DNA from 2 places in the Alkaliphilus metalliredigens QYMF genome. Region 2 is predicted to be linked to the other one. Evidence: predicted binding sites of a transcription regulator. Region 2 holds the regulator's gene; the other holds the start of a gene.
The links. Region 2 encodes HrcA, which represses chaperone genes, less so after heat shock. Its sites were predicted from a motif close to TTAGCACTCNNNNNNNNNGAGTGCTAA; they were not measured.

Region 1: the regulator HrcA is predicted to act here: its motif matches at 8,854-8,880, upstream of htpG (molecular chaperone HtpG).

Annotation. Positions count from the first base shown of each region.
Region 1 covers NC_009633.1:535,901-552,943, reverse strand. The annotation lists gene AMET_RS24085 (LiaF domain-containing protein) at 1-422, opposite strand, end outside; gene AMET_RS02655 (Nif3-like dinuclear metal center hexameric protein) at 603-1,430, opposite strand; gene AMET_RS02650 (HD-GYP domain-containing protein) at 1,660-2,700, shown strand; gene AMET_RS02645 (hypothetical protein) at 3,014-3,451, opposite strand; gene AMET_RS02640 (energy-coupling factor ABC transporter ATP-binding protein) at 3,513-4,325, opposite strand; gene AMET_RS02635 (energy-coupling factor transporter transmembrane component T family protein) at 4,322-5,083, opposite strand; gene AMET_RS02630 (CbiM family transporter) at 5,112-5,783, opposite strand; gene AMET_RS02625 (hypothetical protein) at 5,805-6,308, opposite strand; cobalamin riboswitch at 6,532-6,713, opposite strand; gene htpG (molecular chaperone HtpG) at 6,920-8,800, opposite strand; gene AMET_RS02615 (coiled-coil domain-containing protein) at 9,339-10,460, shown strand; gene AMET_RS02610 (cell division ATP-binding protein FtsE) at 10,487-11,161, shown strand; gene AMET_RS02605 (cell division protein FtsX) at 11,163-12,050, shown strand; gene phnE (phosphonate ABC transporter, permease protein PhnE) at 12,110-13,666, opposite strand; gene phnC (phosphonate ABC transporter ATP-binding protein) at 13,704-14,450, opposite strand; gene AMET_RS02590 (phosphate/phosphite/phosphonate ABC transporter substrate-binding protein) at 14,462-15,334, opposite strand; gene AMET_RS02585 (spore germination protein) at 15,613-17,043, shown strand, end outside.
Region 2 covers NC_009633.1:3,078,823-3,095,865, reverse strand. The annotation lists gene AMET_RS15060 (tetratricopeptide repeat protein) at 126-1,391, shown strand; gene AMET_RS15055 (MBL fold metallo-hydrolase) at 1,429-2,166, shown strand; gene AMET_RS15050 (hypothetical protein) at 2,258-2,566, shown strand; gene AMET_RS15045 (ComEC/Rec2 family competence protein) at 2,677-4,143, shown strand; gene holA (DNA polymerase III subunit delta) at 4,140-5,180, shown strand; gene rpsT (30S ribosomal protein S20) at 5,278-5,541, opposite strand; gene gpr (GPR endopeptidase) at 5,749-6,723, shown strand; gene spoIIP (stage II sporulation protein P) at 6,848-8,101, shown strand; gene AMET_RS15020 (hypothetical protein) at 8,154-8,465, shown strand; gene lepA (translation elongation factor 4) at 8,591-10,399, shown strand; gene hemW (radical SAM family heme chaperone HemW) at 10,497-11,666, shown strand; gene hrcA (heat-inducible transcriptional repressor HrcA) at 11,833-12,867, shown strand; gene grpE (nucleotide exchange factor GrpE) at 13,014-13,622, shown strand; gene dnaK (molecular chaperone DnaK) at 13,673-15,517, shown strand; gene dnaJ (molecular chaperone DnaJ) at 15,593-16,729, shown strand; gene prmA (50S ribosomal protein L11 methyltransferase) at 16,939-17,043, shown strand, end outside.

The DNA.
Region 1 (17,043 bases), 2.4 Mb from region 2:
AGGGCAAAATAAGAACTACTTTCCAAATCCCAGCGATCTCTTTTTCTTTCAATTCCACCCATAATGGCCATATTTGATTTTTTCACCTTGTTACTACCCTTTAGGAAACTCACTCCCACTAGGATAATGATCACAGGCCAAAATAGATTCCAGAATAAAGATAGATCTAAATAAAATAAATCTAGATTTCTTCCAATGAATGTCACCCCGAGAAAAACCAATATCAACCCTGATACGACTTCTCCCTTACTGCCACGGCTGATTAAAGCATCAATTCCCCATAAAACCAATAAAATAGGCCAGTAGGTAGAAATCATATCCGATAATCTCAGTTCAGTAAACCCAAAATTGTTTAACAAAGCGATAACCCCTAAAAATATAATCAATACCCCAACAATCCATCTACTTTTCAAAAAAGACATCTCCATCACATCCCTTCACATATTAATTTATCATTCTATTACAATATAATCATACCCTTTATATGACTTGTCTCGCAATCATATTCAGATATATTCAGTGAGAATCCAGTACATTCGGCTATAGAAGGCAAAATCCTCTGAAGAGATAGAACTCTTCAAAGGATTTCACTTCAATCCACCTTATGTTGGATCAATTAACCCACTCATTCTAATAACCTCAATGCCCTTTTCCTCTAAAGCCTTGGCAAATTCGTTAATCCCTACAGAATCACTGGCCATATGCCCTGCCACAACAACATTTCCTATGTTTTGTTCTCTAACGGACTTAATGACATCCTCTGGCATATGCATGGCGACCAATGTCCCCACACCTGCCTCAAAGTATGCCTTAATCACGTTCTTACCACCGCCTGTTCCTCCGGCCATGGTGACGAAGGTCTTTCCGGCATAATCATCCTTTGCCCCTACCCTTACTGCAGGCTTAGCCATTGTTCTTTGATATTCCGGGAGGGTTTCCAATGCCTTGATGATATCCTGTAAAGTTGCTTTGGGCTGCTCCTTCAACTTTTCATCTAGAAGTCCTTGCACCTTACGCTCTGCTAGAATATCTGTTGGTGTATGAATTCCCATAAAGGGCATCTTTAATAGCTTAGCCGCCGATACAGCCCTATCATAGTTAGAAACATGAAGTCCCCTTTCTATTTCATCTTTTTTTTCCTTCAACGCTTTTTGTGCTTTGTTAATTGGTACCCCTGCCCTGATCATACTGTCTATTTGATTATCCATCACCTTATGTAAGTTAATTCTCGGACTTCCCCCAGAGGGATGATGGGTAATGACTAAATCGACTCCTAAATCTCTTGCCAGCAGCATCTCTGCCAGTTCCATATCTACACCAATGGCCACCTTTTTGATATGTTCACCTTCAACAATAATACCAGAATCCGCTGGTATTTCATTTAATCCAGCTAGTTCTAATGCAATATCCATTATTTCTTTTGTATTCACTACACAGTCCTCCCATTAATAAATTTAATTTAAAAACTTTTCCTTACTCTATTATATGTTGAGTTCAAGAGATTAACAAAGAAACCCAGAAGATAATTTTTTAGACTTCCTGACAATTTTTTTATAATTTCGACAATTAGTTATGATAAACTGATTAATAATATTGGTTTCATGACTAAAGTCCTATTTACATATAGATGCACATCCTAAAATCAGAGGAGGAATTCACTTGCCTATTATCCCAACCACTCATTTAACCCCTGGAGCGAGAACTTCTAGAGACATCGTTGCTAAAAATGGTACCAAGCTTCTCTCTAGTGGCACGGTATTATCTCAATATATTATTCAATATCTCAATCGATGGCAGATAAAATCTGTTTATATCCAAGAAGAATCCATTGAGATTGTCTCCACACGGAAAAGAAATCAACAACAATCCACACAACTTTATGAAAGTACCATTGCTGCAACCGAGGGGATTATGGTGAGATTTAAAGGAATTAGCCGATTGAAACTAAAAGAGATCAGAAAAATCATTGATGACATCAGTAGTTTCTCCGACATTTCATTAACCCTTGACGCAATCACACAGATAAATAATCAGAGCAAGTATACATATCATCATAGCGTTAATGTGGCAATTTACTGTTCCTTTATTGGAAAATCGTTAAAGCTAGAGGATGCGTTACTAAAAAAACTCATCTATGCTGGTTTCCTCCACGATATTGGGAAAACACAAATTTCGCCAAGTATCCTCTCTAAACCTGGTAAGTTAAATGACCAGGAGTTTCAAGAGATTAAATCACATCCTATTTATGGATATCACTTGGTTAGAGAGAATACCCTCTTCAGCCACGATATCGCCCTAGGCGTTCTTCAGCATCACGAAAGAGAGGATGGAAAAGGATACCCACTTGGCATTAATGGAGAACAAATTCACTTGTTTGGCAAAATCATTGCCGTGGCAGATATATTTGATGCCATGACCTCCACTCGCCCTTATAAAGGAAAGCAGTCTGCTTTAAAAATTGCTGAAGAACTTATGAATGATTATTTTGGCGTACTTGATCAAAAGATTGTTAGAACCTTTGTCAGTAAATTATCCGATTTTTATATAGGCTCTAGGGTCATCTTGGAAAATGGAGATGTTGGTGAAATCATTGCCAAAAACCCAGATTCCCCTATGAAGCCATTGATTAAAATAGGTAATAGGTTTATTGACTTGAGTGTCACCCCATCAATGAAAATACTGGATATTCTTGTTTTTTAGAATCTGCCTTGGATTCATTTCCTTAGAAAATCTTGATTTAAATATCATATAAAAAAAGCGTCTTCGACGCTTTCGCTAGGAAACCCTAGGTTTCCTTCGACACCAGCGAAGCTGGCTGAGCACCTTCCTGAGAGCGGGCAGGGGATTCCATCCCCTACAACCCCTATTTTTTATATAATAGGAAAGAGAACTTTCCTATTATATAAAAAAAGCCACCCTCAGGTCCCATGCCTTTGAAGGTGGCTTTCATATTTAAGGATGACATCCATTTTAATAGATTGTTTGTAAATTCTACAGAATCACCACATAATTTTCAGTCTCTTGGAGTGCCTAACAACTCTTTCTCTTTTGCTTTTTTATTCCGTAGAAAGAAAACAGATCCGATGACCACGAATATAGCAACAACCAAGCTTATTTTCTTCCACTTGGAGCCATGATTACTATATACTGCTGGATCCCCTACCTGCCACTCTACACGGTGACCTAACCCATCATCGGCTACAATACGTGTGGCATCTAAATCAGTATCATAATAGAAGTAGCCATTTTCATCTAAGCTTCCTGTTAAAATTTCTGCTCCATTAGAATCATACACCACCACTTCTGTTCTACTAGAAACACTACCATCCTCGTAGTTTACTTTTATCACCCCATCCTCTATGGGCTCAATAAGCATTTTATGAGCATAAACCGGTGATACGGTAAAAGCAAATAATAATATAATCATACAAATAATACTGATACGCTTCATGATTAAACAACCCCCTTGAAATTATTATTTTAATCCATAGTTCAATATCCTATATTCACTTCTATCTACTCTGTTTTTCAAGTAACTTCCCTAATAACGCCCTTCCCTCTTCACTATTTTTAGGCCTTAAGGGAGTATCTTTAAAAATGGAATATAAATTAGGTACTTGTAGCTTGGCTTTTTCCATGAGACTTTTATCTTCAAGTAGCTGGGTAGAACCATGGGCCAATAATTTTCCGTCCCTCAATATAACACATTCATCAGCCCAGCTATAGGCTAAGTCCACATCATGTGTGCTAATGATCAATGTATTTCCCTCTTTATATAATCTTTCTAATATGCATAAAAGTTGTTCAAGGGAATAGGGATCTAATCCTGAAAAGGGTTCGTCCAACACCATGATTTCTGGATTCATAGCAAGAATACCAGCAATGGATACTTTTTTCTTCTGCCCTAAGCTTAAATTATAGGGGGGCCGTTGCTGTAGTTCTTTTGCCCCTACCAAGGATAGTGCTTTATTAACACAGTCATGTACCGCGTCTTCATCATAACCTAAATTTCTAGGACCAAAGGCAACATCATCATAGACCGTTGTGGAAAATAATTGATCTTCAGGATTATCAAAAACCATTCCCACTGCTTTTCTGATTTCTCTAATGTTTTTTTTGTTTATTACATTTCCCATAATTTTTATGGACCCTTCCTGGGGAATAATCAGTCCATTTAAATGATGTAGCAAAGTAGATTTCCCACTACCATTGGCACCCAAAAAAGCAATTTTTTTCTGTTTCTCTATGGTAAGAGATATATTATCTATGGCCAGGGTCCCATCAGGATAATTATAACGCAACCCCTCGATCATAATTGCCTTCATACGAACCACCACTTTTCAATGATATTAAGTGATATGATCACACCCACAAATAAAAATGACTTTATGATATCCCACCTTGTAATAGACTGGGGCTTTGAACTAGATATTCTACCTGAAAATCCCCGGGCAATCATTGCTCTATAAAGCTTTTCAGATCTATCAATTGATTTAATGAGTATCCCTCCCATAACCTCTCCATAGGTTTTAAACGTACGTTTCCTAAATGAAGTATTGAATAGCCTAGAAACCAATGCACTTTGGGTGTTTTTTAAGGTATCCCATAAAACAAAAGTATACCGCCATGACAAAAAAAGAATCGAAATAAAGAAGGGCGGCAGATGCATATGGGACAAAGCATTTAAAAATTGTTGTAGCGGTTGACTTAAAATCATAATAAACATAAGTAAAGAAACAGATAATGCTTTCAAAGTTAATATCAAAGGAAAAACAAACCGATCATTGGTGACTGGAAATCCAGGACCAATGATCAGGGGCACACTCATTAAAGCCAGAAAAGGCAGTAGTAACACCAGCTTAGAGAGTATATACTTGATTGAAAATCCCATGGAGATTACAATGAGCAACAGTAGAGAAAAGGAGAAAATCAGGAGTGATAACTTATCCAAACCAATTAAACCAAATGCTGTCATAAAGCAAGTCATTATTTTGGTCCTAGTCTCCCAGTTTCTCCCCCAAGATATTAATTTTTCGTGACCATTATGATAGTCTGTTCTCTTTGTCGGTTTAGTGGATACCATAAAAGACTCCTTTGTACATCTAATTTATTTAAGATGTTGTTTCTAAAATATGAGGACGAATCCGGTATATAAATGAAATAATAAATCCAGTAAGAATTGCCTCCATTGCAATTAATGGAAGATAGCCTACTGCCAAGACATTAACAACAGAAAAAAAACCTTCACTATACCGACTATCTGTCATAAAAAGAACCAATATCAGTAAGGAAACACAGGTGAAAACAGCAAATCCCCCTATAAAACCAGCCCATATGGCAGGTGATTTTTTGTTACATGTTAATTTCGAATATAGTTTGTAGGAAGCCAAAGCTGGTAAAGCAACAAGCAATGTATTGACTCCCAAAGTGGTAAGTCCTCCATGCTGAAAAATGATGGCCTGTAGCAGTAATCCAATAAAAATAGCAATAGGACTACGCCTACCCAGCATAATACCCAGCAACCCTGCTAATAAAGGATGTACACTACTTGGTCCTATAGGAATACTTATTAATGCAAAGGTAAAGAAAGCCGCCGTCATCAAACTGATTTTAGGTATTTCTTCTTCTTTTATCCCTTTAATCGCATAAATCATAACTCCCCCGGCTGCGATTGAAGTCGTTACAGCCATAGGAAGATTCAAAACACCATCTGACAAATGCACTTGAATCACCTCCAGTTCAAATATACCTTTTAAAATCACCTTGGATGCCCGGGCAAGCATCCAAAGTACAAAATAACATCCTTAATGCTGATGATCACCCTCATATTCAACCATATCTTTTGCCATAAGTTCATTTCCACTGGAATCTAGTACTTGTAAGTCAAATTCTTCTGGAAAATGTTCTACAAATAAAAAGTATTCTCCTGACTTCTCCATATCAATGGTAAAATTGCTTGTATCAGGATTTAAAATCAAGTTATAGCCATATTCATCTTTTGCAACAAAATGAGAATCCGCTGCAATGTCTTCCATGTCAGCCTCCATGATATGAATGGCATGGTGTTCTATGTCTGTTATACCACTCTCTTTTGAGATAAAGGCTATCATACAGCTCTCATCTCCTTCATTTTTGTTGAACTTCAAAGTATAAGTATCTTCTTCAAAGGTATAAACACCGCTCCATTCATAAGGAATTTCGTGTCCATCATCCTCAGCAGTATTCACCTCCTCCTCATTACTTCCACAAGCCACCAAAACTAACATTAATAACGCAACACCAAATAAAATACTTAGTTTTTTCTTCACAACACATCTACTCCTTTTGTGATAATATATTGTGAATATTGTGTAACTGGACATTTTTATAAATAAAAGCCCACACTTACTATGTATGTGCAGGCAATAAAAGGCTATATACTTTGTCTCTATACTGTACATTTAGGAAGAAGAATATAAATCATAGAGAGCAATTCCTAGATATAAAAGCATAAAATCAAAAGCCTCCAAACCCATGCACCGTGGGTTTGAAAAACGTCAAATTAAACAAGTAGGTATCCTGGCTTAGGTTCATCATCTTTTTACACCTTCCCAGATATTATCCAGTGGTATACTTAATAAAAAGACTCCCCATTACAGTGGCGGGACCGCGTTGGATTTTCACCAAACTTCCCATTTCATTTTTAAATGAAAGCTTGTCTAACACAATATTCAATTCGACTTAAGTATAACATTGGAAAAATAATAAATCAACTGTTTTAGCCATGGGACAGAAAATAACTGGTCAAAGATGATGAGGCTATTTTGTGTCAGACAAGGTGACAGCTTCCGCCCATAGCAAACCCTCTGAATACCAATCATTCTCCAGAGGGTTTCTACTCACTATTTACATGTCTTGTTCTTAGCTTAAGAAACTTTAACTATGACATTAACTTACATATATCGTTTGTAAATTCTACAGGATCGTTAATTGTCAGTCCTTCAATCAGCAATGCTTGATTGTATAGTACATTTGTATAGATCTTTAGCTTTTCCTGATCATTGTCAAAGGCTTCCTTTAGGGTTTTAAATACATCATGATTGATGTTAATCTCTAAAACTCTTTCGGCCTTTATTTCTTGATTATTTGGCATTGCACTTAATATTTTTTCCATCTCGATGGTCACATCCCCATCGGTTGCAAGACATACTGGATGGTTTTTTAATCTCTTAGAGGGTCTAACATCCTTGACTTTCTGAGATAATGCTTCTTTCATAAATGCGAACACTTCTTTACTACCTTGTGTTTGCTCTTCTTGCTCCTCTTTTTCATCCTTCTCTTCAATCCCTAAGTCTCCACTAGATACAGACTTAAATTCTTTCTCTTTATAATCTACCAGCACGCGAATAGCAAATTCATCTACGTCATCAGCAAAGTATAAAATTTCGTAGCCCTGCTCTGCCAAGAGCTCTGTTTGAGGCATTTTATCAATTTTTTCAATAGAATCTCCCGAAGCATAGTAAATGTACTTTTGGTCCTCCTTCATTCTACCTACATACTCATCTAAAGTGACCATTTTCTTTTCCTTGGAAGAGTAAAATAGTAACAAGTCCTTCAGTGTTTCTTTATTTTGTCCAAAATCACTGTAAACCCCATATTTGATCTGTCTACCAAAGCTATCGTAGAATTCTTCATAACGTTCTCTCTCATTTTTCAGCAGTAATTCTAATTCACTTTTAATTTTTTCTTTAATTTTTTTAGCAATGATTTTCAGCTGACGATCATGTTGAAGCATTTCCCTTGAAATGTTCAGTGATAGGTCCTCAGAGTCAACCATTCCCTTTACAAAGCTGAAATAATCAGGAAGCAAGTCTGAGCACTTGTTCATGATGAGTACCCCACTGGAATAGAGCTCTAATCCCTTTTCATATTCCTTTGTGTAGAAATCATAGGGTATTTTTTCAGGTATAAACAAAATTGCATTGTACCTGACTGCTCCGTCTGCACTAATATGGATATGCTTTAGTGGCTTATCAAAACCGTAGTGCTTTTCAGAATAAAAAAGATCATAATCTTCCTTTGTTAGCTCATTTTTATTTCTTCGCCACATTGGCACCATGCTGTTGACAACTTGCTCTTCTACTATTTCTTCATATTCACCTTCTGCCCCTTCTTTGGGCTTGCTTGTCTCAATATCCATCTTAATTGGGTATCTGATAAAGTCTGAATATTTCTTGATGATGGTTTTTAACCGATACGCCTCTAGGTAATCCTCATATTTTTCATCTTCTGTATTTTCTTTGAGTTTTAGGATGATTTCTGTTCCAACACTTTCTTTTTCATAGGGCTCAATTGTATATCCCTCTGCACCTATTGATTCCCATTTATACCCTTGGTCACTTCCTAATGCTTTACTAATCACCGTCACTGAATCCGCAACCATGAATGCAGAGTAAAAACCTACCCCAAACTGTCCAATGATATCAAAGCCATCCTTTATTTCATTCTCTTTTTTAAATGTAAAGGAACCACTCTGTGCAATAACACCTAGATTTTCCTCCAGCTCTTCCTTTGTCATTCCAATTCCCATGTCAGATATTATCAGCATCTTATTCTCTTTGTCCGTCGTGATTTTTATGTAGTAATCCTCTTTGTTGAAGATCATGCTTTCATCCGTCAATGCTTTATAATATATCTTATCAATTGCATCACTAGAGTTGGAAATCAGTTCTCTTAAAAATATTTCCTTATGGGTATAAATTGAATTGATCATTAAATCTAGTAATCGCTTCGATTCTGCTTTAAATTCTTTTTTTATCATTGTATTTTTCTCCTCCTATTAAAATTCGTCTGATACTACCATAATCAACTTAATTAGCACTCTATTGAATAGAGTGCTAATTATAATCTATCAAATATACTGGATTTGTCAAGGGCTTTTATCATTTTAGGCGCTGCCCCCTGCTATTTTTACATATTTCCATTTGCCCTGCTTAAATAGCAAATATGACAGTGCCCCAGAGATAAATCTAAGGGAATCATGAGATTGTTTAACATCATTTATATACTGTTGATAACTATTGATAACCATTTTTACTTATCAACAGTATTATGCCCTTATCCACATTATCCTGTGGTTAACTTTAGGTGCACCACAAAATATCGTATCTCTATAGGGCTAAATGAGAATGGTAGGGTAAAATAACACTTAATTCAATGGGTACTTTCCCCCTAAATTTTCATCCTAACAAAGACATCCAATATAAAAGTAGTCGTATATAAAATATTCTGGTAGAATTAGTTTATAATGGAAAAATCATAAGGATTTACTGATTTGGTTCAAGAGAGGGGTAATCTTCATGTTCAAAACAAAAAAGACAAGAGTAATCATGAGTTTTAGTTTTGCCATACTATTTACTTTGCTGTTTTTACCTTTAAGTATGGCCACAGAACAAGCGGACCCTTTTTCTGAAATCCAAGAAAATTTGACTGGCATTTCCCAAGAAGAAAGACAAATCATTGAAAACCTATTTATACTGGTACAGGAAATAGAAGAAATGGAAAATGAAGAAACGGAGCTCCTCCTAGATCTATCAGTCATTGAAGGGGAGTTAAAGGTTTTAGAGAACCTAACCCGTAATGAAGAGTTGGCCTATGAAGAAAGACGAGATGTCTTAAAGCATGTCCTAAAGAGCTATCAAAGAAGAGGTCCAGGCTCCTACCTGGAGATCGTTTTATCCTCAGATAGCCTTTCCGCTTTACTAAGAAGGCTCAACACACTGCGGGATTTGACCCGTAACACCGGAGCACTTTTAGACGAGTTAGCCGAAAGTAAGGAGAAGCTCTCCATTGAAAAATCTAAGTTAACTGAAAAAGCCATGCTAGTGGAAGCAAAACAACAAGAGCTTCAGCAATCCATAGCAAGAAACTTACAACTACAAGTAGAACAGGAGGCGTACTTAGCATCCTTAGAGGATCAAAGAGAATATTACCAAGAGCACTTATCTAACATCCAGAGTGTATGGGATGAGCTTAAGCTCATATTTTCAGCCTCCACCAAAGAATTCTCCCGTATTATTGGAGAAGGAAACCTCCCCACTGATGCCATGGAAATATCCTTTACCTCCTTAGGGATTAAAGGAACCATCGATGAGGATGTGATTAATGCCCTGATCTCGGAGTACTTAGATGTTGAGGAGCTGCGATTTAACTTTCATCCTGGAATGGTTCAGTTAAAAATGCCTAATCAGCATTTGGTACTCACAGGAACATTTGTGATTGAAAATGGACACACATTAAAATTCGTTGCAGAGGAAGGCAGCTTTTACGGGATTTTATTAACCTCCAGCGCCGTAAAGGAATTATTTAAGGAGGGTGCTCTGGTACTCAACCTCAAACCCTTGCTTTTCGGTAATACCCTACGTTCTGTAGAAGTCCAAGAAGGATCCTTAGAATTACTCAGTAGACTCAGATTATTCTAGTCTACCATCAGGAAGGTGGCTAAATCATGATTGAAGCAAAGGGAGTCTATTTAACATACCCCGACGGTACCATGGCTTTACATAACATTGATTTACAAGTTCAACCAGGAGAGATCCTTTATATCACTGGCCCCAGTGGCTCAGGTAAAACCAGTCTTTTGAAGCTTTTACTAGGAATTGAGTATCCCACAGGAGGCTCCCTAAGGGTGTTAGAGCAACCCATGTCTAAGGAGGAAGCTACCAACATCAGGCGTCTACGGATGGTACTGGGCCCAGTTTTCCAAGAATTCAGGCTGATAAAAGGAAGAACAGCCATGGAAAATGTCATGCTGGGCATGCGGTTCCTAGGTCTACCTCATCATCAGATAAAGAAAGATGCCCATGATGCCCTAGTCAAGGTAGGTCTAGAGCACAAAAAATTTGCACCGGTGGAAAACCTGTCCTGGGGCGAAGGGCAACGGGTGGCCATTGCCCGAGCCGTGGCCAGAAAGCCAGCATTAATTTTGGCAGATGAACCTACGGGCAATTTAGATAAGGATAATGCATTGAACATACTATCGCTTTTAAATTCCTTTAGAGATGAAAAAACGGCGGTGGTGATTACCACCCATGCAACCCATTTGATTGAGGAGATCGATGATGGGAAATTTATTCAGATGGAAGCCGGCGGTATTTGCGGTGAAAGAATGGGGGCAACGTAGCATGAAAAACATTCTATATAATACGGGTTATTTTTTTAAAGAAGCAAAAACCATCATCCGCTTAGATCTCCTATCCAATGTTTTTTCTCTTTTTAGTACAGGTCTTATTTTCTTTATCCTTTCCATGGTGATTTCTGGATGGTGGATCAGCACTGAAGTCATGGAAGTCATCCAAGGAGAATCAGAAATCAATATTTATTTTGATGAAAGTATGAATTCTGACAATAGCCTGCAGCTGGTTGAAATGATACAAGGTATTAATGGGGTCCGAGAGGCACGGATCGTTGATGCCTCGGAAGCCTATGACCGAATGGAGTCAATCCTTGGACAAGAGGCCGAGGTTCTATCATTCTTTGATGATAATCCCTTCAGTCCTTTCATCGAAGCAAAAATCTATCTTGAAGAAATTGATCCAGTTCTTGGAGAATTGAATCAGATCCCAGAGGTTTCCCATGTGAGGGATAACCGAGAAGTTTTAGATCGATTGAGCAGTCTTGCAAGCATATTAAGCATTTTAGGATATTTGGTGGTGGCTGCTGTGGGTATTTCCACCCTGGTCATTATCTCCCATATTATCCGACAGGGGATCTATAGTAACAGAGATCAAATTAATACCCTGAGACTATTAGGGGCCCCAGAGCTTTTTATTGCCCTACCCTTCTTACTGGGAGGACTGTTATTAACATTAGGAGGAGGCCTATTGGCAAGTATGATGTCAGCAGCCGCATTAAAGCAAGTGTATGCCCAGATGTCCGGTCCCCTTCCCTTTATCCCCCTCCCGCCACGGGACATACTGATGTCAAATCTAGTTATATTGATCATGAGCCTCAGCGCAAGCCTGGGACTTATGGGTAGTCTATTGGGGCTCTCTTCCTCAAAAAATCATTAGAAAAGTGAGGTTTTCAACAATAAGTCCAAGATAAAGCACTGTTCCTTTTTAGCTATTAATCAGACAAGCCTTTTTCTTAAATAATAACTTAGTACATCTATTGACATAATCATAATGGAAATACCTAAAATCAGGAGCCCCACCCGCTCCCAGTTTCTCCAAGTGATATTCATAGATAGAATCGTACCGATTCCCCCTGCTCCTATGATTCCCAGTATAGTTGAAGTTCTGATATTCGACTCTAATCTATATAAAACCAAACTTATAAAAGCAGGTAGGGTCTCAGGTAAAATCCCGTATCTAAAGGCATTTAAATTGGTAGATCCAGTAACCAATATACTATTTTTAATATTTTCATGGGAATTCTCAATGACTTCGCTATATAGCTTTGTCAGAACACCGGTTGTATAAATACTCAAAGCCATGGCACCTGCCAAGGGTCCAGGTCCCACCCCGCGAAAAAAGATAATTGCAGTTACGATTGGAGGAAAGGTCCTTAAAAGATTGACCATTCCTTTCGTCAAGAAGGATGTGACCTTCAAGGGTGCCGTGTTATATGCAGTAAAAAAGGATAAGAACAATGCACCTATGGCCCCTGTCATGGTGGCAAAAATAGCGATAAAGAAGCTTTCCCTAATTCCTTCAAGTAATCTTGGTACATAGGCCCATTCAAACCTGATCATTCTACTGATCATCAAATAGCCTTGTTCTAATCCCATGATTAGTCTTGCGTAGTTAATATCTATGGCGTTCATAATCCAAAATCCCAGTACTATGGATAGGAGGATTAATTGTAATATTCTTTTTTGTGGAGCCCTTTTATAGGATTCAATTGATTGATGAAGGATAAATGATCTTTTTATATAACGTCTTACAATGAAACTCAAAGCATCAATTGTACCAATTGTTAGCAGTAAAATTAAAACCAGTGTAGCTAGATTATCGTACCTCAAATGGTTCAAGTCCCGCCACATGATCTGCCCGATTCCACCTGCTCCCACTAGCCCAAGGACAGTGGCACTTCTTATGTTTATTTCAAGCACCATAAAGAAAACCGATGCTGCCAACTCCAAAATAGTCGGTAATACACAGTATCTAAGAACTTGAATTTGATTTGCACCTACAGATTTTGTTGAATTTAAGAGATTTTCATTAATGGTCTCTATATTTTCTCTAAAAAGCTTTAGGGCTATTAAAAAACCTGTGATTGTAAGGGCCACTATTCCTGAAAATTGACCGATACTGAAAACACTAACTAAAAGGGCTGCCCAAATGAGATTTGGAATGGTTCGTAAAAAAGCGAAAAAGCGATTTAAAATCATGGCTACATGCCTACTCGGGGTTATATTACCTGCTGTCAATAGTGCAAAGGGCATGGCTAATAAAACCCCTACAAAAGATGAAGTCACTGCAATTTCTATTGTTTCTAGAAGCTTGGAAAAAACCTCCTGTGTATAGGACAAATTAGGAGACAGCATTCTTTCTACTAGATTATACATGCTAGGGATCCCTTGATAGATTCTAAGGAAACTAAAATCTATCATCACGCAAAAAAAAGTAAGGGCGAATATTGCAAGTCCTAAAAAAATGTATATTTTTTTCCTTTTATGACTCATATATTCTTTGTACTTGTTGGTTTTACTGATATGCTTCTTATACCTGCTGGTTTTTCTCATATAACTCTTGTAGCTCTCTATCATCTATTTCACCTACTTCTTTATCAAAAAAAATTTTTCCATCCTTCAATGCTACGATTCTTGAACAATATTTTTTTGCTAAGTTAACATCATGAAGGTTGATCATAATTGTTATCTGGCTTTTTTCATTGATCTGCTTAAAATAGTCCATCACAACTTGAGCCGATGATAAGTCCAGACTAGATACGGGTTCATCGGCCAAAATAATTTTAGGCTTTTGACATAGGGTTTTGGCAATGGCAACCCTTTGCTTCTGTCCTCCACTTAATTGATCTGTCCTGGCAAACATTTTGTCTTTAAGTCCAATCTGTTCCAATGCATCTACCGCTATTTCATAATCTGTATCATCAAATAATCCAAAGAAGGATTTTAAGGAAGACTTGTAACCTAGCCTTCCTACCAAAACATTTTCCAATACAGATGATCTTTCCACAAGATTAAAATCTTGGAACACAAAACCTATTTCTCTCCTGATATCCCTCAGCTTATCATTCCTTAATAAACCTATATCTGTACCTTGAATGTATACATTTCCCTTTGAGGGCCTAACAAGTAAATTCACTGTTTTTAATAGGCTTGACTTTCCGCTTCCACTCAAGCCTATCACCCCAACAAACTGGCCTCTTTCAACGTCTAAGCTAATGTCATCCACGGCTAGATTTTTTTTATTATATAAGACAGATACATTTTCTAGCTTTATCATTTCCTCAGCTCCTAGTTGGCCTCTTGTAAGTCAACATTCATTGATTTTGCAGTTTCTCTGATAATATTATAATCTTCATCTGTTGCTTCTACAAACCCATACATATTAAACAACTCTTTTAAAAGTGCTGAGCCTTCTTCATCTTCTGCTATTGTCAATAACGCATTTTTTATTTTCTCTTGCATGTCAGCATCCATGCTTCCCTTTACCGTTACACTGATGTTAGGTATATCATTTGTATATCCTAATACCCTTGTTTGTTCCATGGCATTAGGAAAATCCTTTTCATATCTCTGTCTCACATCAACAAATGTAGTGGCCACATCGACATCACCATTTAAAAGAAGCTGTAAGGCCTTATCATGTCCACCGCTATAAATGTATTCAATATCCTGTTCCAGCTCTACACCCTCTGCCATTAAGTGAGCTCCTGGAAATAAGTACCCCGATGTGGACGACGGATCTACGAAAGCCACCGTCTTATTATGAATGTCTTGAAAATCGTTAATATCTGAATCACTTCTCACTAAAAATTGTGACCGATAACTACTTTCTCCACTACTATTTAAAGCTGTCAATACAACTTGGGCATTGCTTTCACTATTAGCCAAAACATATGCAAATGGAGGAATAAACCCGAAATCCACCTGTCCTGACCCTAAACCTTCTACTACGCCAACATAGTTTGTGGCTGTAAAAGCTTCTACTTTTACGCCAATTTCCTCTGATAGCATTTCAGCTAATGGCTCAACGGATTCAATTAATTTATCTCCATCCATCATGGGTACAAAGCCCATTCTGATGGTTTCCTCCTTTGCACTGGTACATCCAGCTACTGCACTGATCAACACAATCATTAAAATAATCATCAACTTTTTATTCATTTCTCAAGTCCCCCTAAATAGTTATATCCTTACTCATATTTTACACTAATTTCAATCTTTTTTCAATACACTTTCAGTACAATTTCTAAAATTGTACCCCTGTCGAAGCTTTTAATTAGAATTGTATCGATGCATTATTAAAGACAAGCCCTATCCCTTATATTTTCTAAGTAGGCACCGGAGTTTTTATTTATTCGAAATTTTACAGCGTGCTTACGCATAAATCAATCCATATTAAACATACTAAAAATACTTGTATTATTATGGAGGTTTTTTGATTGAACTTTCTAAATCGTTTTTTTAAAAATAAAAAAGAGAGCAAAACAGAAATCAAAATCAGTGATGAAGTACATATCCCCCTTCACATTTCAAAAAGTGTGAATATCAATAGAGAAAATTTAGAAAAAGCATTTGAAAACTGTGATGATCTCACATACCGAACAGTGAAATTACAGGACCACGAAAAAACCATCGAAGTGTTATTAATCTATTTAAATAATTTAGTGGATTTAAAGGATATTAATCAAAACATAATTAAACCACTCAACTCTTATGATGCAAGTAATAATGTACAATCCAGGGATGAAAAAATCAATATAAACACAATTGAAGAAATCATTAATACCCATGATATACAAAGGATAAATAATATGAAGTACGCTATGGAGGGGATTCTATCGGGAGATACCCTGTTACTCATGGACCATGATGTCGATGGACTGCTACTACGGACCCAGGGGGGAGAGATCAGAAGCATAGAAGAATCCGATGTTGAAAGTGTTATCAGAGGTCCAAGGGATAGCTTCATTGAAAATGTTCATGTGAATATAGGCCTCATTCGAAAAAAAATTAAAAGTCCCTCATTAAAGGTCAAACAATTAATCATTGGAAGCGAAAGCCATACAATTGTTTGTGTTTGTTATATGGAAAACATCGTTAATCAACAGGCCTTGTCTAATATTATGAATAAGCTTAAGGAAATTAAAATAGATGGTATTTTTGAGAGCGGCTACATCGAGCAATATTTAGAAGGGAGTCCCTATTCCCCATTTCCTCAAATGCAAATAACAGAACGCCCCGATAAGGTTTGTGGAAATCTATTGGAAGGAAAGATTATTATTTTAGTCGATGGGAGCCCTGTGAGCTTAATCCTCCCCATAAGCTTTTTTCAGCTTTTTCAATCTCCTGAAGACTATTATGAAAGAGTCTTATTTGGAAATTTCACAAGACTTTTACGTTTTTTAGGGTTTTTTATCGCGACTTCACTACCCTCTATTTATGTGGCCCTCATTTCCTTTCATCAGGAAATGCTCCCCATGGATTTAATCATAGACCTTTCTAGGTCCAGGGCTCAGGTTCCCTTTCCCCCAGTCATCGAAGCTATATTAATGGAGGTAACCATTGAGCTCTTAAGAGAATCCAGTGCCCGTCTTCCTGGTACCATTGGACAGACCATAGGGATTGTTGGGGCCATTGTCATAGGAGATGCAGCTATTCAGGCTAATATAGTAAGCCCTGTTATGATCATTGTTGTTGCCGTTACTGCTCTGGGAAGCTATGTACTTCCCCATTACAGCAGCACCTATCCCCTACGGATGATACGATTTCCGATTATTTTAATGGCAGCCACCTTTGGGGCCTTTGGTATTATCATCGCTTGGACCTGGATTATCATACATTTATGTAGTATTGATTCCTTTGGCTATCCC
Region 2 (17,043 bases):
CCTATGTTTCAGATTACTAAAAGAAGTTCACTAACAAATCAAGTATCGTATCATAAAATAAGGTATAATAAAAAAGACATAAAATACCTTAATTAAGAAAGTGTGCTTCTGAAGGAGGCGTGAACATGAAATTAAATTTATTCTTTCCAACTAAAACTGAAAGAGTTAACTTTATTAAAAAACAATTTGAAGTAGATAAAGTGACAATTGCCAAACAAACCATTGTGTCGCCAACTGTCTCTGGCATAAAAAACATGAAGTTCAAAAGCAGCTACAAGACCATTCCAGGTTATTGGATTGAGTTTGAATTTCAGGACACATCAAATGGCCATATGCTCTATACCCAACTGAACAGTCAGGTAGATGAAAAACAACGAAACAATCGTGTGTTCTATCCCAAGGAACCCCTAAGGATACAGTTACTAGAAAAAGGATGGTTGGAAAAGTATCAGTTTATGAAAAAAGGTGCCATAGAAGACCAATGGAGATTGTTTTATCAAGAAATCAAGGCCCATATCAAATATGAGCGGTATGAAGTTGCTTATAGTGGATTGATTATTTTGCTAAAATATAATCCTTTTTTCTTGAAAAAATACAATAGACATGGCTTATTGGAAGGGCTGGCATATTCATTTGAAGAACAGGGAAATATGGGCAAGGCCATTAAATGTCTGAAAATGCAAAACATTTTGCGGCCCCATGATGTGGAGCCTTATTTGAATATGAGTAGTTTTTACATTATAAATGGCATGGAAGAAGAAGCAATTGAGAGTTGTCAAAAGGGCTTGGATAAACATCCAGATAATGAGTATTTGATTAGTAATCTGGTCATTGCTCTGAGTAATGTAGAAAGCTACGAATATGCCATTGATTTCTTGAGAAAGAAGCTTGAGAAGCAATCGGACAATACTTTTATATGGAAGCTTATGGGGGATGTATTGTATGAACTTGAGAATTATAAGGGAGCCATCGAAAGCTATAAAAGAGCATTAAAGGGAAAAGAAAAGCTGATTGAGGAATTTGAAATGGAAGTTTACAATGGAATCGCTGCTTGTTTTTATGAGCAGAAAGAATATAAGGAAGCGATTAAATACTTTAAAAAAGTGTTAACCTACCAAGAGGATGGATATGCACTTTTCACATTATCACAAATCTATTTATTTGAAGAAGCGGATTACAAAAAGGCCCTGTACTATACAAATCAGATGGTGGGCAAGGCGCCTGAAAATGGCTATGGACAATTTCAGTTGGGAATGATTTATTTAGAAACTGAAAGCTTAGAAAAGGCCAGATGGCACTTATACAAAGCGCGAAGAATGCTTCCACATTATAAACCTGTTCATGAAATGATAGATAGATTAAATAGGCTCCAAAGCAAATCTTCCTCCTAACTAAACAGAGAAAATTTTAAAAAAGGAGTGATTGATAATGAAACTAACGGTATTAGGCTGCTATGGTCCTTATCCTAAGGCCGGTGGTGCCTGTTCAGGGTACTTACTAGAGGATAAAGAGATTAAAATACTAGTCGATTGTGGGAATGGTGTCTTATCTAGGTTTTTTCAACACTGCCACGACATAAATGAATTAGACGCTATATTCATCAGTCATCTTCATCCGGATCATATGAGTGATTTAATGGTGATGAAATATGCCATTGGCATCGGTCAAATGCAAGGTAAGGTAAAACAATCCATTCCAATCTATTTACCATCTAGTCCTAAGGAGGATTATGATCGGATTCAATATAACGATGCCTTTGTACGACATATGATTGCAGAGGACACAGAGGTTAACATTAAAGGAATAAAGATTAATTTCAAGAAAACCAATCATCCCGTTGAATGCTACGGGATGTCCTTTGAAAAGAATGGCAAACGATTGGTTTACTCTGGAGACACAAAATATTTTCCGGAATTAGAAGTATTTGCCAAAAATTGTGATTTATTCTTATGTGAGGGGGGAATCTTAGAAAAAGACATAACTGAAAACACCCCCCATTTATCAGCAAAGCAGGCAGCAGAAATTGCATTAAATGCGAATTTAAAAAGAGTGGTATTAACACATTTTTGGCCTGAGACGAGACCCTACAACCTATATGCTGAAGCCAGGGAGGTATTTCCCAATATCTTAGAGCTTGCAGAAGAAGGAAAGGCTTACTTTATTTAAAAAATCATTGTTGTATGAACTGTTTACTCAAAGGGAAATAATAAGGATAGATAAAACCACAATAATGAAATAGTAGAAAGGTGGATGTCCATTGTTATCTGCAATATTTGAGCGAAGAGTTAAAATGGAAGAAGGTTATAAACTACATTTAGAAATACCGGAGAAAGAATACTTAAATGTTTACGAGGACGTCAATGAAAAAGCAGCATCGGAAATTTTGCAGCAATTTTTAGCATATCATCAGGATGACGGCAGAGTCGAAGAAATAAAGATTAAACATGATCGTAACAACCATACGGTGAATATTCATACCCACTTAAATTATTTAGGAAATGATCACACTGCTCAAGTGGGGATTCCCAATCATCTTAGGTATTATGAGTCTAAAAGAGAACATTAAGTAAATAAGGAAGCCTCATGTGGGCTTTCTTTTTTATCGGAAATTAAGAGGAGATCATGATCTTTTGTAGAAACTGATATCAGGATATATAATTAACGGAGGAGAGAGTGATGAAAAGACGCTTCTCTTATATACTGATATGTGTTGTGATAGGAATTGTGGTCGGATACGTAACTGGATATCATCTTAGTTTAAAAGGCGTAGGCCTCCTTTTTATTCTTTTGTTTTTGTATAATGTATTATTTGATCGGAATGAGACCATGGTTGTAGGGGTTCTATTTGTGCTCCTGGGAAGCTTTGTATACGGAAATGTGATGCTTTCAACTACAATTTTTAAGAACGCTGAAGTGGTCCCAGAGGTAATCGGTAGCATTACCCAACAACTTCGAAGCCAAAGGGGATTTGTAGAATATGAATTCAATCTTGAATATGTGATGGGTGGAGAAGGGCAGGTTGCAATTAATGAAAAAGCCCTTCTGCGGTTGACTCAGCCCATGGGACAAGCTTCTTATTACCAACCTGGAGATTGGATTAAACTAAGTCATATAAAGGTTAAAAATACCCTTGATGGTGAAAGCCTCCAGGGCTACGACTTTTATTTAAAGGGTAGGGGATATCAAAGTATAATTGAAACCAATGGCAATCAAACGATGAAATTACAAAGTCAGGACTGGAACTTAAGACAAACAAGTGATAAAATGAAAAAATCGGTGGAATATTATTTTGACGATTTATTAGCTGAAAAAAATAGTCGGTTAATAAAAAGTATTATTTTTGGAAACCAAGGCTACTTATCTAGAGAGGAACTAGACTTGTTTTCTAAGGCTGGTACAGCCCATATCATTGCTGTATCAGGACTACATGTGGGACTATTTGTGCTTCTCATCCAAGAGACCCTAAGGATTTTGGGTATGGGTAGAAATCAAACACTTTTAATTACCGCAATAATCATTTTGTTTTATGGATATCTGGTGAATTTTCCAGTATCCATTATTAGAGCTTCATCTATGTATTATCTTTATCTTTTAGCTTATTTTTTACGACGGAGATATGATAGTATCAATATGCTCTGTCTTGTGGCAGTGATCCTACTAATCATCAACCCACTACAGCTATTTTCTATTTCTTTTCAGCTATCATTTGTGGCAACCTTAAGTATTTTACTACTTTACAAACCAATATGTGATAGACTAGGGAGTCTGCCTAAAAAAGTGAAACAATTAATGGCCATTACCTTGGCGGCACAAATCGGAACAATCCCCATTATCGCATACCACTTTCAACAAGTATCTGTGGTCTCGTTATTAACAAACATAGCCATTGTACCTATATTAGCACCACTTCTAATTGTGGCACTCTGTGGCTTTGCAATTAGTTTTATTTCATTTGGTTTATCTCAACTGATTGCCTACTCGGTAAATGGGCTACTAAGCTATATTTTTTGGATAATGGAGGGGGCAAATCAAATCCCCTTCAGTAGTTTATCTACTGGAGCAATTGACATCTTCGTCATCCTTTGCTATTATCTAATCTTGACAGCAATTAGATTAAACCTGAGAAGGAAGGAAATATCATGAGTTATAAAGAAATCGTCGCTAGTATTAATAAAAATCAAATAGAAAACCTCTATCTACTCTACGGAGAAGAATCCTATTTAATGGAGAACATTGCCCAGAAGCTTAAAAAGAAGGTAGTCTCCTCAGGATTTGAAGAATTGAACTTCAGTTATTTTGAAGGGAAAGACATTACGGTGGAGAAACTCATTGATGCCTGTGAGACACTTCCTTTTATGGCAGAAGAAAAATTGGTACTGATTAAAAACTTCGATGCCTTTCAAGGAAAGCGAAAGTCTATTTCTGAGGTAGAGGAAGAAGAATTAATTCATTACATAGCTAAGTTACCAAGGACAACCTGCCTTGTCTTTTATGGGACAACCAGTGTAGATAGCCGAAAAAAGATTGTTAAGGCGGTCAAGAAGCATGGGAAGCACTATGAGTTTCAAAAACTTAAGGAGTTGGAACTTGAAAAATGGATTTCGAAAAAGTTAAAACAGGCTACAAAAACAATTGAGAGACGAGAGCTTTCTTTGTTAACTGCAAATTTAGATTATCTAGGAAGAAATACAAACCAAAGTTTGTATGATGTTGATAATGAAATCAATAAGCTGGTGGCTTTTATGGGAAAAGAAGAGCGAGTCATCCATACCCATATTGAAGCAATCATGACCAACAACCTTCAAAATGATATTTTCAAGCTGTTGGATGCAATTGGCAATCGGAATGGTCGTGAAGCCCTACGTAGGTTACACCAAATGGTGACAGAGGGAGAACCTATTATGAGGGTACTCTTTACCATGAGTAATCAGATCAAAAATATTTTATCTATTAAATTATTAGTTGAGGACGGCTACTCATCAAAGATGGCAGCAGATAAAATTAGCGTTCATCCCTATGTGGCTTCAAAATGTGAACAGCAAAGTAGAGGCTTTAGAATTGAAGCCTTGATTCGAATTATGCAAATGTCCTTGGAAATAGATAAGATGATTAAAACAGGTAGAATAGATGAGCGGATCGGGATTGAATTACTGGTTGTAGAAATGTGCAAGACTGAGTAGGTTAATATCAAATATCAAAAAAGCACAAAAGCGTACAATTTGTACGCTTCTTTTATGTGTAATCACTAAAACATGAGACACGGTCGCAGTGATAAAATTAAATTGCTTTGTTTAATCTGATTGCTAATCTAGAGATTTTTCTAGACGCGCTTGACTTATGAACAGTTCCCTTAGCAGCAGCTTGACTAAGCTTCTTTTCTACGAAAGTTAACTTTACCTTTGCTTCTTCTAAGTTACCAGCCTCTACAGCTTCTTCAAATCGTTTAATAGCAGTCTTTAATTGAGATTTGATCATTCTGTTTCTTGCAGTTTTCTTAGCGATTACTTTAATTCTCTTTTGTGCAGATTTAATATTTGCCAATGCATTTCACCCCCTTGCGTGGTCATTAACAGTGTAATTCTATCAGAAATAAATATAAAATGCAATAAAAAAGTTATATTTCATTTATTGACATCAAACAGTAAAACTATTCAGAAATTTTAATCCATTAATCATTTTAGAAATATATCTATAATTATGGCGAAATCAACAAATAATAGATGAAAATAGAGTAAAGAGGTGATTGGCATGTTTCAAGTTCGTACAGATTTAGCTTTAGAGGTAAGAGAATTATACCAAGAGGAAAAGCAACAAGAGATTCCAGGTGTTAAGGTAGACCAGGAAGAAGATACTGATGTATTGGTGACTCGTGTTGATGTAATGGATCAACAGGGTGCTGAAATTATGGGGAAGAAACAAGGGATGTATATCACCTTAGAAAGTCCTGGTCTGAGAAAAGCTGATGCAGATTTAAAAGATCATATCAGTCAAGTACTGGCTAAGGAGCTAAAGGCACTGTTGCCTGAACGAAAAAATCTCAAAGCCTTAGTGGTAGGACTGGGCAATTGGAATGTCACGCCAGATGCGCTAGGTCCTAAGGCGGTTGCTAAGATTCATGTGACAAGACATCTATTTAAAATGTATCAAAAGGAAAGCGATGATCATATGATAGAGGTGAGTGCCATTTCCCCTGGGGTGATGGGGACAACGGGGCTTGAAACTGGAGAAATTATTAAGGGAATCGTGGAGCATAGCAGACCTGATGTTGTGGTGGTGGTTGATGCCCTTGCCTCGAGGAAAATGGAACGTGTAAATGCAACGATCCAAATTTCAACAACTGGAATTAGTCCTGGATCAGGTGTGGGAAATAAACGCATGGCATTAGATGAAGAAAGTCTTGGGGTTCCTGTAATCGCAGTAGGAGTACCCACCGTAGTTGATGCAGCTACCCTAACCAATGACACCATTCAACTGGTGATTAAGGCTTTTTCAAAGCAAGCTCAGGCGGGCTCTGAATTTTATAGCATGCTGGAGAAGCTCAAGGAAGAAGAGAAATATGGATTGATTCGTGAAGTGTTGGAGCCTTATAATGCCAATGTCATGGTGACGCCAAAGGAAATTGATGATATCATTTTAGACCTTTCTCAGATTATTGCCAATGGGATCAATATTGCCCTACATCCGGGAATAGACCTAAAAGATGTCAATCGATACATTCATTAAACCCTGAAGATAAAATTAGATAACTTAAAATTAATGTTATAAAAGGGCCCTGCCTTTCATATGTATGGCTATATGAGGGATTTAATCTCCTCTGCCAAGGACATAAACAAAGGTGGGGCATTTAATGAAAAAAAACATAGTAAACCAGTACTATAATCTAATTGTTCTTGTCTTACTGGTGGCCATTTTGCTTACAACGGGGAATCTTATTTTAAACAGAGAGGTCTTAGCGGACTCCCAGGGTGTATATGAAAAAAATCAATTCTTTCTTAGATCAATTCAACAGGTTTTTCCTGCGCCGATAGAGGAATTGGAAATCAGTGTAAAAAGACAAGTGGAAAGATTTTATTCATCTTTTTTTAATGGCTTGTTTCAAGTGGATTTTAAAGATCCATTGACTTTTGTACAAGCTCAAATTCCAGTTGTGGCCTTGCATCGGGAAACAGTTATGGCTGGATCTATTCCTGTTGAAAAAATAGATCCTAAAGAGGTTGAGACTAAACCTGAAGAGGGTTCCCTAGGTGGGGATTTATATTTTGCAGATTACTATGAAGAAGACGATGTAATACAAGAGGATCATCTCCAAGAAACATCGGCTCAGCCTGAAATGGATGAGGACGATAAGGGGGAGAGACAAGAGGGTGTGTACTTAATTGATCAGCACAACATTATAGATAGTCTAGCGGGAGATTTAGAAGGTGCCTTAGCAGGACTCACAAGACCAGAGAAAATTAAATTTCAAGCAGGTAAGCCCGATATATTGATTTATCACGTCCATGGGACGGAGTCCTACAAACCAATATCTGAGGGGAACTATCATTCATTGCAGAGGGAATACACTGTCATCAAGGTTGCTGAAATCATGACTGAAGAGTTGGAAAAGAGAGGCTATCATGTGATTCATGATACAACATATCACGACTACCCCTCCTATAGTGGCTCTTATACACGGGGCCTCGCCACTGCACGGGGAATTTTAAAGGAGAACCCCTCGATTCAAGTGGTCTTAGATATCCATCGTGATGGCTATGATCACATTGAAACCAATCCAAATCGCCAACAACTCATTGCAAATAATCAGACAACTATTAATAATGAAACCACTACAAAGTTTCAGTTTGTCATTGGACCAGCCGCTGAAAATCGCCAGCGAGTTGAACGATTTGCTCACTTTGTCAATGCGGTCAGTGATCAAAAATACCCAGGACTTGCGAAACCGGTTTTAGTTAAACCCTATGGACAGTTTAATCAATTTTTAGTAGATCACTATGCCCTACTTGAGGTGGGAAGCAATGCCAATCATATTGATGAAGCAAAACGTACAGCTGTTTACTTAGCAGAGGTAATGGCAGACACTTTGGACTTATTGAAGGAATAAGCAGAGGGTTTAAAGGGAGTGTAAATTGTCAACACTCCAAATGGTGATGTAGATGAGCAGGATGGAGAAAAAGAAAAATGACAAGAAAAGAAGACACCAGCTCAAGGGATACATTTTTTTGCAAATCATATTGCTTGTGCTAGGGCTTATATTTACTGACTATGCCCTAAGAGATATGACTGGATTTGCAGAGGGAAGACTGATTGGGTATGAGCAAAGGTCAGCCCATTATGTGATTGCATTATTTGGTAGTGAAGTCAGCATTGAGAAAGAATACGTTGGTGAAAAAGTGGAATATGTACAAAGCTTTATAGATGAGGGAATTCAATATATGAGGCAAAGGATGAATAACAATGGAGATTGAAGGGTTTAAAAAAATGTCGGGTGGGTTTCCGACATTTTTTTTGAATATAAAAATCAATCTCTACCCACTATAAAGATATTATGATATAATTGATGAGATTATGGTAAATTGAAGGAGGAATATATATGCCAAGTGATAGACAACGGAAAATACGGAATTTCTCCATTATTGCACATATTGATCATGGGAAATCTACCTTGGCTGACCGTTTGATTGAACGTACTGGTCTCATTTCACAAAGGGAAATGCAGGCACAAGTATTAGACAATATGGAGTTAGAGAGAGAACGTGGCATTACTATTAAGCTACAGTCGATTCGTCTGATTTACAAAGCAAAAGATGGACAAGACTACTATTTAAACTTGATAGACACCCCGGGACACGTAGACTTTACATATGAGGTATCAAGGAGCTTAGCAGCCTGCGAAGGTGCCATTTTAGTTGTAGATGCAGCCCAAGGAATCGAAGCACAAACCATGGCAAATGTTTATTTAGCCCTAGAGCAAAATTTAGAAATCATACCCGTCATTAATAAAATAGATCTGCCTAGCGCTAGACCCGACGAAATTAAGCGAGAAATAGAAGATATTATTGGTCTTGATGCCAGCGAAGCTCCATTGATTTCTGCAAAGGATGGTCTCAATATTGATGACGTCCTAGAGGCTATTGTCAAAAACATACCGCCACCAACGGAAGATGAAGAGGCTCCACTGAAGGCCCTAGTATTTGATTCTTATTATGATAACTATAAGGGTGTGGTTGCCTATACTCGGGTAGTAGAAGGCACTGTCAAAAAGGGTATGAAAATCAGAATGATGGCCACTAAGAAAGAGTTTGAAGTCACCGAGGTGGGTGTGTACTCACCGGGCCCTATTCAACTAGACCAGTTAAGTGCAGGAGATGTTGGATATATCGCTGCCAGCATTAAGGATGTACGCTATTGTCGTGTGGGAGATACCATTACAGATGCCCTGAATCCAACGGAACATTCACTGCCGGGCTATCGGAAGGTGACACCCATGGTATACTGTGGTGTTTACCCTGCAGAGGGAGAAAAATATGAAGACGTACGTGATGCATTAGATAGACTTCAGGTGAATGATGCAGCCTTAGTCTTTGAAGCAGAAACATCTGCAGCCCTAGGATTTGGTTTCCGTTGTGGCTTTTTAGGACTGCTTCATATGGAAATTATTCAGGAACGATTAGAGCGAGAGTTTAATCTAGATCTTGTGACAACCGCCCCCAGTGTAATTTATCGTGTGACAAAGACCAATGGAGAGGTTGTGATGATTCAAAATCCTGCTAATCTACCAGTGACACAAGAAATTTCAGTGATAGAAGAACCCATTGTAAAGGCAACCATTATGGTGCCTAGTGAATATGCAGGAATCGTGATTGAGCTTTGTCAGGACCGTCGTGGCGAGATGAAGGGAATGGATTATATTGAAGAGACAAGGGTAAATCTTCACTATGAGCTCCCTTTAAATGAAGTGATTTATGATTTCTTTGATGCATTGAAGTCCAAGACTAAGGGATATGGATCCTTAGATTATGAAATGAAGGGGTACAAACCCTCAACCCTTGTTAAATTGGATATTTTAATTAATAGTGAACAGGTGGATGCATTATCCTTTATTGTGCATGAGTCTAAAGCCTATGCCCGTGGTAAGGGAATGTGTGAAAAGCTCAAGGATGAAATACCAAGACATCAATTCCCTGTGCCACTACAAGCCTCAATTGGAACGAAAATAATTGCTAGAGAAACCATCAGAGCCCTAAGAAAAGACGTTTTAGCCAAATGTTACGGTGGAGACATTAGTCGTAAGAAAAAACTACTAGAAAAGCAAAAAAAGGGTAAAAAACGAATGAGACAGGTCGGCAGTGTCGAAGTGCCTCAAAAAGCCTTTATGTCGGTGTTGAAGCTAGACACCTAGATTATTTACTTTAAATCACACAAACTAGTAACCGATGGCTTTGGCTATGTTACTAGTTTTGTTTACGGTAGGGGCGGGGTTGTCCCGTCCGAATTTAATGAAAATGAATATAAAAGAAGGTGAAACTATGAAAGAAATAGGACTTTACATCCATATTCCCTTTTGTGAAAAGAAGTGTTATTACTGTGATTTCACTTCCTTTAGTGGGGAAAAACATTTGATTGGGCCCTATGTAGAAGCATTAAAGCAGGAAGTGTTGTTATATAAAGAAGCCTTAACAGGATATGAAATCAAAACCATTTTCTTTGGTGGTGGAACGCCTTCAATACTATCTGGAGAAGCCATGGCAGAATTGATGGAATGGATTAGGCGACATGTTGAGATTGATACTAAGGCAGAGATTTCCATGGAAGCCAACCCTGGACTTTTATCTAAGGACAAATTACATAGGTATTATGATAGTGGGATTAATCGCTTAAGTATCGGACTGCAAGCCTGTCAGGATCACCTGCTAAAATCCCTAGGCAGAATCCACACCTATGGGGACTTCATTCAAAATCTAGCAGATGCCCGTGGGGTGGGATTTTCTAATATCAATGTAGATATGATGTTTGCCTTGCCTAATCAAAGCATGAATGAATGGAAAGCTTCTTTAACGGAAATAATTGATTTAGGGGTACCACATCTTTCGACCTATGGTCTGATTATTGAAGAGGGGACGTCTTTCAATCAATGGGTGGAGGATAAAAAGATCAAAACCCTAGATGAGGAACTAGAACTAGCTATGTTCCATGAAACAATCAGGATATTAAAATCAAAGGGCTATACTCATTATGAAATTTCGAATTTTTCTAAACCAGAATATGAATGTCGGCATAATCAAATTTATTGGCGTAATCGTCCTTATTTAGGCCTGGGAGTGGGGGCACATTCATATTTTGAAAAAATGCGTTTTTCCAATACATCTCATATTGGTATCTATATTAATAAGATTAATATAGGGGAAAAACCCTTGGACACCCAGGAGCTAATCACTCGAAATGATGAAATCAGCGAAACGATGTTTTTGGGACTGAGGCTCCTAGAGGGTGTTTCCATCAATGACTTTACCGAGCGCTTTCAATCCTCTGTTTTTGATGTCTATGGAGACGTGATCAATAAGTTAATTTCCCAGGGACTTTTAACGATAAAGGGTGATCGCATTCGGTTGAGCCAAAGAGGCGTGGATTTATCTAATATCGTTTTTGCAGAAATGCTGCTAGAATAAGAGGCAATATTAGCGATGATATCCATTATAAATGTGGATCCTATGCTCAAAGATAAAATTGTGGTAAAATCTCAACAAAGCTATTGACAAATGACAAATGAAATGATACTTTATAGTCAGAATAGTTAGCACTCGACTTGATAGAGTGCTAATAATCTGGGGTGGTATGATGCAACTAAATGAAAGAAAACTAAAAATATTACAGGCGATCATACAAGACTATATTTATACAGCAGAGCCTGTGGGCTCTAGAAGCCTATCGAAAAAGTATGATCTTCAAGTCAGCCCAGCGACCATACGGAATGAAATGGCTGATTTAGAGGATATGGGGTACCTGATCCAGCCGTATACATCTGCTGGTAGGATTCCATCCGATAAAGGCTATCGTTTGTATGTGGATCATTTGCTCCAGCTAGAAAAAAACATGGTGATTCAACGAGATCAGATTAGAAGTGATCTTCTTAATCGTTTTGGGGAAATCGAGCAGCTATTACAATATAGCTCCAAGATTTTATCTCAACTGACTAATTATACAACCATTGCTTTGGCGCCTCAAATCAAGGAAGTTAGGTTGAAGCATATTCAATTGATACCAATGGATGAGCATCATCTTCTGGGAATTATCATAACCGATACAGGACTCATTAAAAAGACGGTATTACAAGTGCCGGAAGGGTTAGATGCTGAGGCAATTAGTAAGATTTCAGAGGTCATCAACGGAAGGCTTCAGGGAGTTGCCATTAAAGGGATTCCAGGAGAATTCACTGAGGAATTTACACATGAATTAGAACAATTAAGCCATGGTTTTGATTCAGTGATTCCTAAGATGTTCCAAACATTAGAAGAGCTAGATAAAATTGAACTTTTCTTGCATGGTACCACAAATATATTTAACTTTCCTGAATTTAATGATATTTTTAAGGCCAAATCATTTTTATCAATGCTTGAGGAAAAAGAGCTAATTAGTCAACTGATTCTATCCTCTAGTCATAAGGGAATGAATGCCACCATTGGAAGTGAAAATATTTATAAAGAAGCTAAAGAATACAGCTTAGTGACAGCAACCTATAAGATTGATGAAGACGTCATTGGATTTGTTAGTATTATTGGCCCAACAAGAATGGATTATTCCAATGTGATGAGTACCATGGGCCAGGTCAATAAATATATTAATGAAGTGCTAAAAGGTAAATACAAGTAATGAGGGGTGCGAAGTGCGCAAGCATTTTGCACTGTCTCTTTGTTTTATCTTCGAGGTAAGCTAAGACTTCATAATAATTAAGTCTCGGTTTATACATAGGAGCACCCTAAAATAAAAATAGAAATGACAAAAGGTAGGTGGATTTTTTGAATCATGAAGAGAAAGAAATGAAGGATCAGGATACAACCGCCTCCGCTGAAACCGAAGTGAGGGAAACTGCCGAAAGTGATTTAGAGGCTGTCCTTGATGAAATGAAGGAAGAAACAGAAAATGCACAAGAGGAATCAGTGGAAAGTGTTGCAGGATTAAAGACAAAGCTAGAGGCAAAGCAAAAAGAAAGTGAAGATTATTTAAATCGCTTACAAAGGTTACAAGCAGATTTTGCAAACCATAAAAAGCGTGTTGAAAAGGAAAAGAATGATATTTATTTATACGCCAATGAAAAACTTGCATTAAGTCTATTAGATAGTGTGAACAACCTTGAAAAGGCCTTGGCGTGCGATGTAGATGGGGAGCAAAACAAGGGCTTATGTGATGGGATGGAGCTGGTACTTAAGCAGCTTAAAGATTCCCTTGAGAAACATGGTGTTGTTGAAATTGAAGCCCTGGGTAAGCCATTTGATATGAATTTACATCATGCAATTATGAAGGAAGAGTCAGATGCTCCGACCGATGAAATCATTGAGGTTTTCCAAAAGGGATATATGATCCATAGCAAGGTCTTAAGGCCTGCCATGGTGAAAGTAGCTCAGTGAATAATAAAATAAATATAAAAATATGATAGATTTTAAAGGAGGAAGTAAACATGGGTAAAGTTATAGGAATCGATTTAGGAACCACCAACTCATGTGTGGCAGTTTTAGAAGGCGGAGAACCAGTGGTTATTCCAAATTCTGAAGGGAACCGAACCACACCATCAGTTGTTGCATTTGGTAAGGATGGAGAAAGAATTGTAGGGGAGCCTGCAAAAAGACAAGCAGTTGTGAACCCAGAAAAAACAATTATCTCAATTAAAACACATATGGGGTCAGATCATAAAGTAGCCATTGACGATAAAAATTATACGCCAGAGGATATTTCTGCAATGATTTTACAAAAAATCAAAGCCGATGCAGAGGCCTATTTAGGAGAAGCGGTGACAGATGCTGTTATCACGGTTCCGGCTTATTTTACAGATAGCCAAAGACAAGCAACAAAGGATGCAGGTAAAATTGCTGGATTAAATGTAAGAAGAATTATCAACGAGCCAACAGCAGCTTCATTAGCCTATGGACTAGACAAAACTGATGAGCACCAAAAAATTCTTGTCTATGACCTTGGTGGTGGTACGTTTGACGTATCAATCCTTGAACTAGGAGATGGTGTTTTCGAGGTACTAGCCACAAATGGAAACAACAATCTTGGTGGAGATGACTTTGACCAAGCCCTAATGGATTACATTGCTGAAGCATTTAAGAAGCAAGAGGGTATTGATTTAAGAAAAGATAAAATGTCTCTACAAAGATTAAAAGAAGCATCTGAAAAAGCCAAGCAAGAATTGTCTAGTACAATGACATCAAGCATTAACCTGCCTTTCATTACAGCAACCAATGAAGGACCTAAGCATTTAAATATGGATATAACAAGATCTAAGTTTGATGAAATTACTTCTCACTTAGTTGAAAAAACCATGGGACCTATGAGAAGTGCATTAAAGGATGCTGGATTATCAGCTTCAGATATTAACAAAATTATCTTAGTTGGAGGATCAACTCGTATTCCTGCAGTACAACAGGCAGTTAAGAAGATCACAAACCAAGATCCCCATAAGGGTGTGAATCCAGATGAGTGTGTGGCGGTAGGAGCAGCAATCCAAGCAGGAGTCTTAACAGGTGAAGTGAAGGATGTATTACTACTAGATGTGACACCACTATCCTTAGGAATTGAAACCCTAGGTGGCGTATTTACAAGATTAATTGAAAGAAATACAACGATTCCATCAAAGAAAAGCCAAACATTCTCAACCGCTGCAGACAATCAACCGGCAGTAGACATTCATGTGCTACAAGGTGAGCGTGAAATGGCAGCAGGCAACGTAAGCCTAGGAAGATTCGAATTATCTGGAATACCACCAGCACATAGAGGTATACCGCAAATTGAGGTAACCTTTGATATTGATGCCAATGGGATTGTCAATGTTTCGGCCAAGGATTTAGGAACTGGTAAAGAGCAAAAAATTACAATAACAGCTTCTACAAAGCTTTCCGATGAAGAAATAGAGAAGAAAATCAAGGAAGCTGAAGAGCATGCTGAAGAAGATAAGATGCAAAAAGAAAAGATTGAAGTGCGTAACCAGGCAGACTCCTTAGTTTACCAAATCGAAAAAACCTTAAAGGAATCAGAGGGTAAAATCGATAAGGAAGAAGAAGGAAAAGTGACTGCTGAATTAGAAAAGTTGAAAAAAGCCGTGGAATCTGATATTGTAGAGGATATGAAAAAAGCAATTGAAGATGTGAATACTGTATTCCATGCAATTTCACAAAAGTTATATGAGCAAGCAGCCCAAGCACAAGAAGCTGAAGGACAAGAACAAGCTGGAGACGACAATATTGTGGATGCTGAATATGAAGAAGTTAAAGATGAAGAAACCCAAGGTGAAGACGAAAAATAATGAATAATAGAGGACGCCCAAGGGTGTCCTCGAATTTAGTCATTAGCAATATATGAGGAAAAAGGTGGTGAGCAGGTGAGTAAAAGAGATTATTACGAAATATTGGGAGTTAGTAAGGATGTAGATGAACAAGAGCTTAAGCGTGCTTATCGTAAGCAAGCAATGAAATATCATCCCGATCGAAACCCCGATGACCCAGAGGCAGAAAGTAAATTTAAAGAAGCAAACGAAGCCTATGAAATATTGAGTTCACCGGAGAAAAAGGCCCGATATGATCAATATGGCCACGCTGGTGTCAATGGAAATGGTGGCGGACCTCAAGGCTTTGGCGGCGGAGGTGGCTTTGAAGATATTTTCGGAGATATTTTTGATATGTTTGGTGGCGGAGGTGGATTCTCATCCGGTAGAAGAAGAAGTGGTCCCCAAAGAGGTTCAGACATTCAATATGAAATGTCTATTACCTTTGAAGAAGCGGCATTTGGAGCAGAGAAGACCGTTGAGTTTTATAAGCAAGATAATTGTGGTACCTGTCATGGATCTGGTGCAAAGCCTGGAACAGATGCCAAGTCATGTAGTCATTGTAATGGAACAGGAGAAGTGCGTTATGCCCAAAGAACACCCCTAGGTCAAATTGTTAATGTTCGACCTTGCGAACACTGTCATGGGGAAGGTAAAATAGTAGAAGAACCATGTACAGCATGTAGTGGGAAAGGGAAAGTTAAAAAGCATAAAAAGATAAAGGTGAAAGTCCCTGCCGGCGTTGACACTGGTTCTGCCATTCCATTAAGGGGAGAAGGCGAACCAGGAACCAAGGGAGGTCCTTATGGAGACCTTTATGTTGTTCTCAGAGTATTGCCTCATAGACTGTTTGTTAGAGATGGGTATGATGTGATCTGTGAAATGCCGATTACATTTGTGCAAGCAACCCTAGGTGATGAACTTGAAGTACCAACCTTAGAAGGTAAAGTAAAGTACAAGATTGCAGAAGGTACTCAAAGTGGTACTGTGTTTAGATTGAAAAACAAAGGGATTGTTCATCCTAAGGGATATGGTAAGGGCGATCAGTATGTAAAGGTAATTATTGAGGTACCGAAGAAACTATCAGACAAACAAAAAGAAATGCTCAAGCAGTTTGCAGCAGCAAGTGGTGAAGATATCCACGAGCAAAGAAGGTCCTTTTTTGAAAAAGTAAAGGATGCTTTTAGTAGCTAAAATCACTCTACTAGCTAGAGTGATTTTCTTTATGTGATGTGGGTTAGCATAATGAAAATCTTAATGGAATTTCTATATTCTTGAGCTTGTGGTATTGGTATATTTATTATGGATAGGGTATAATAGGATAAAATAAGATTCAATGAAGAGGGCGTCGTATCAATAAACCGAAGATGTATTCTTCGGATATTATTTAGGAGTGTGATAGAGTGAAATGGATTGAAGTATCAATCAAAACAACTTCAGAAGCAGTTGAAGCCGTTGCCAATATTCTCTACGATGGTGGTGTAGCAGGGGTGTCCATTGAGGATGAG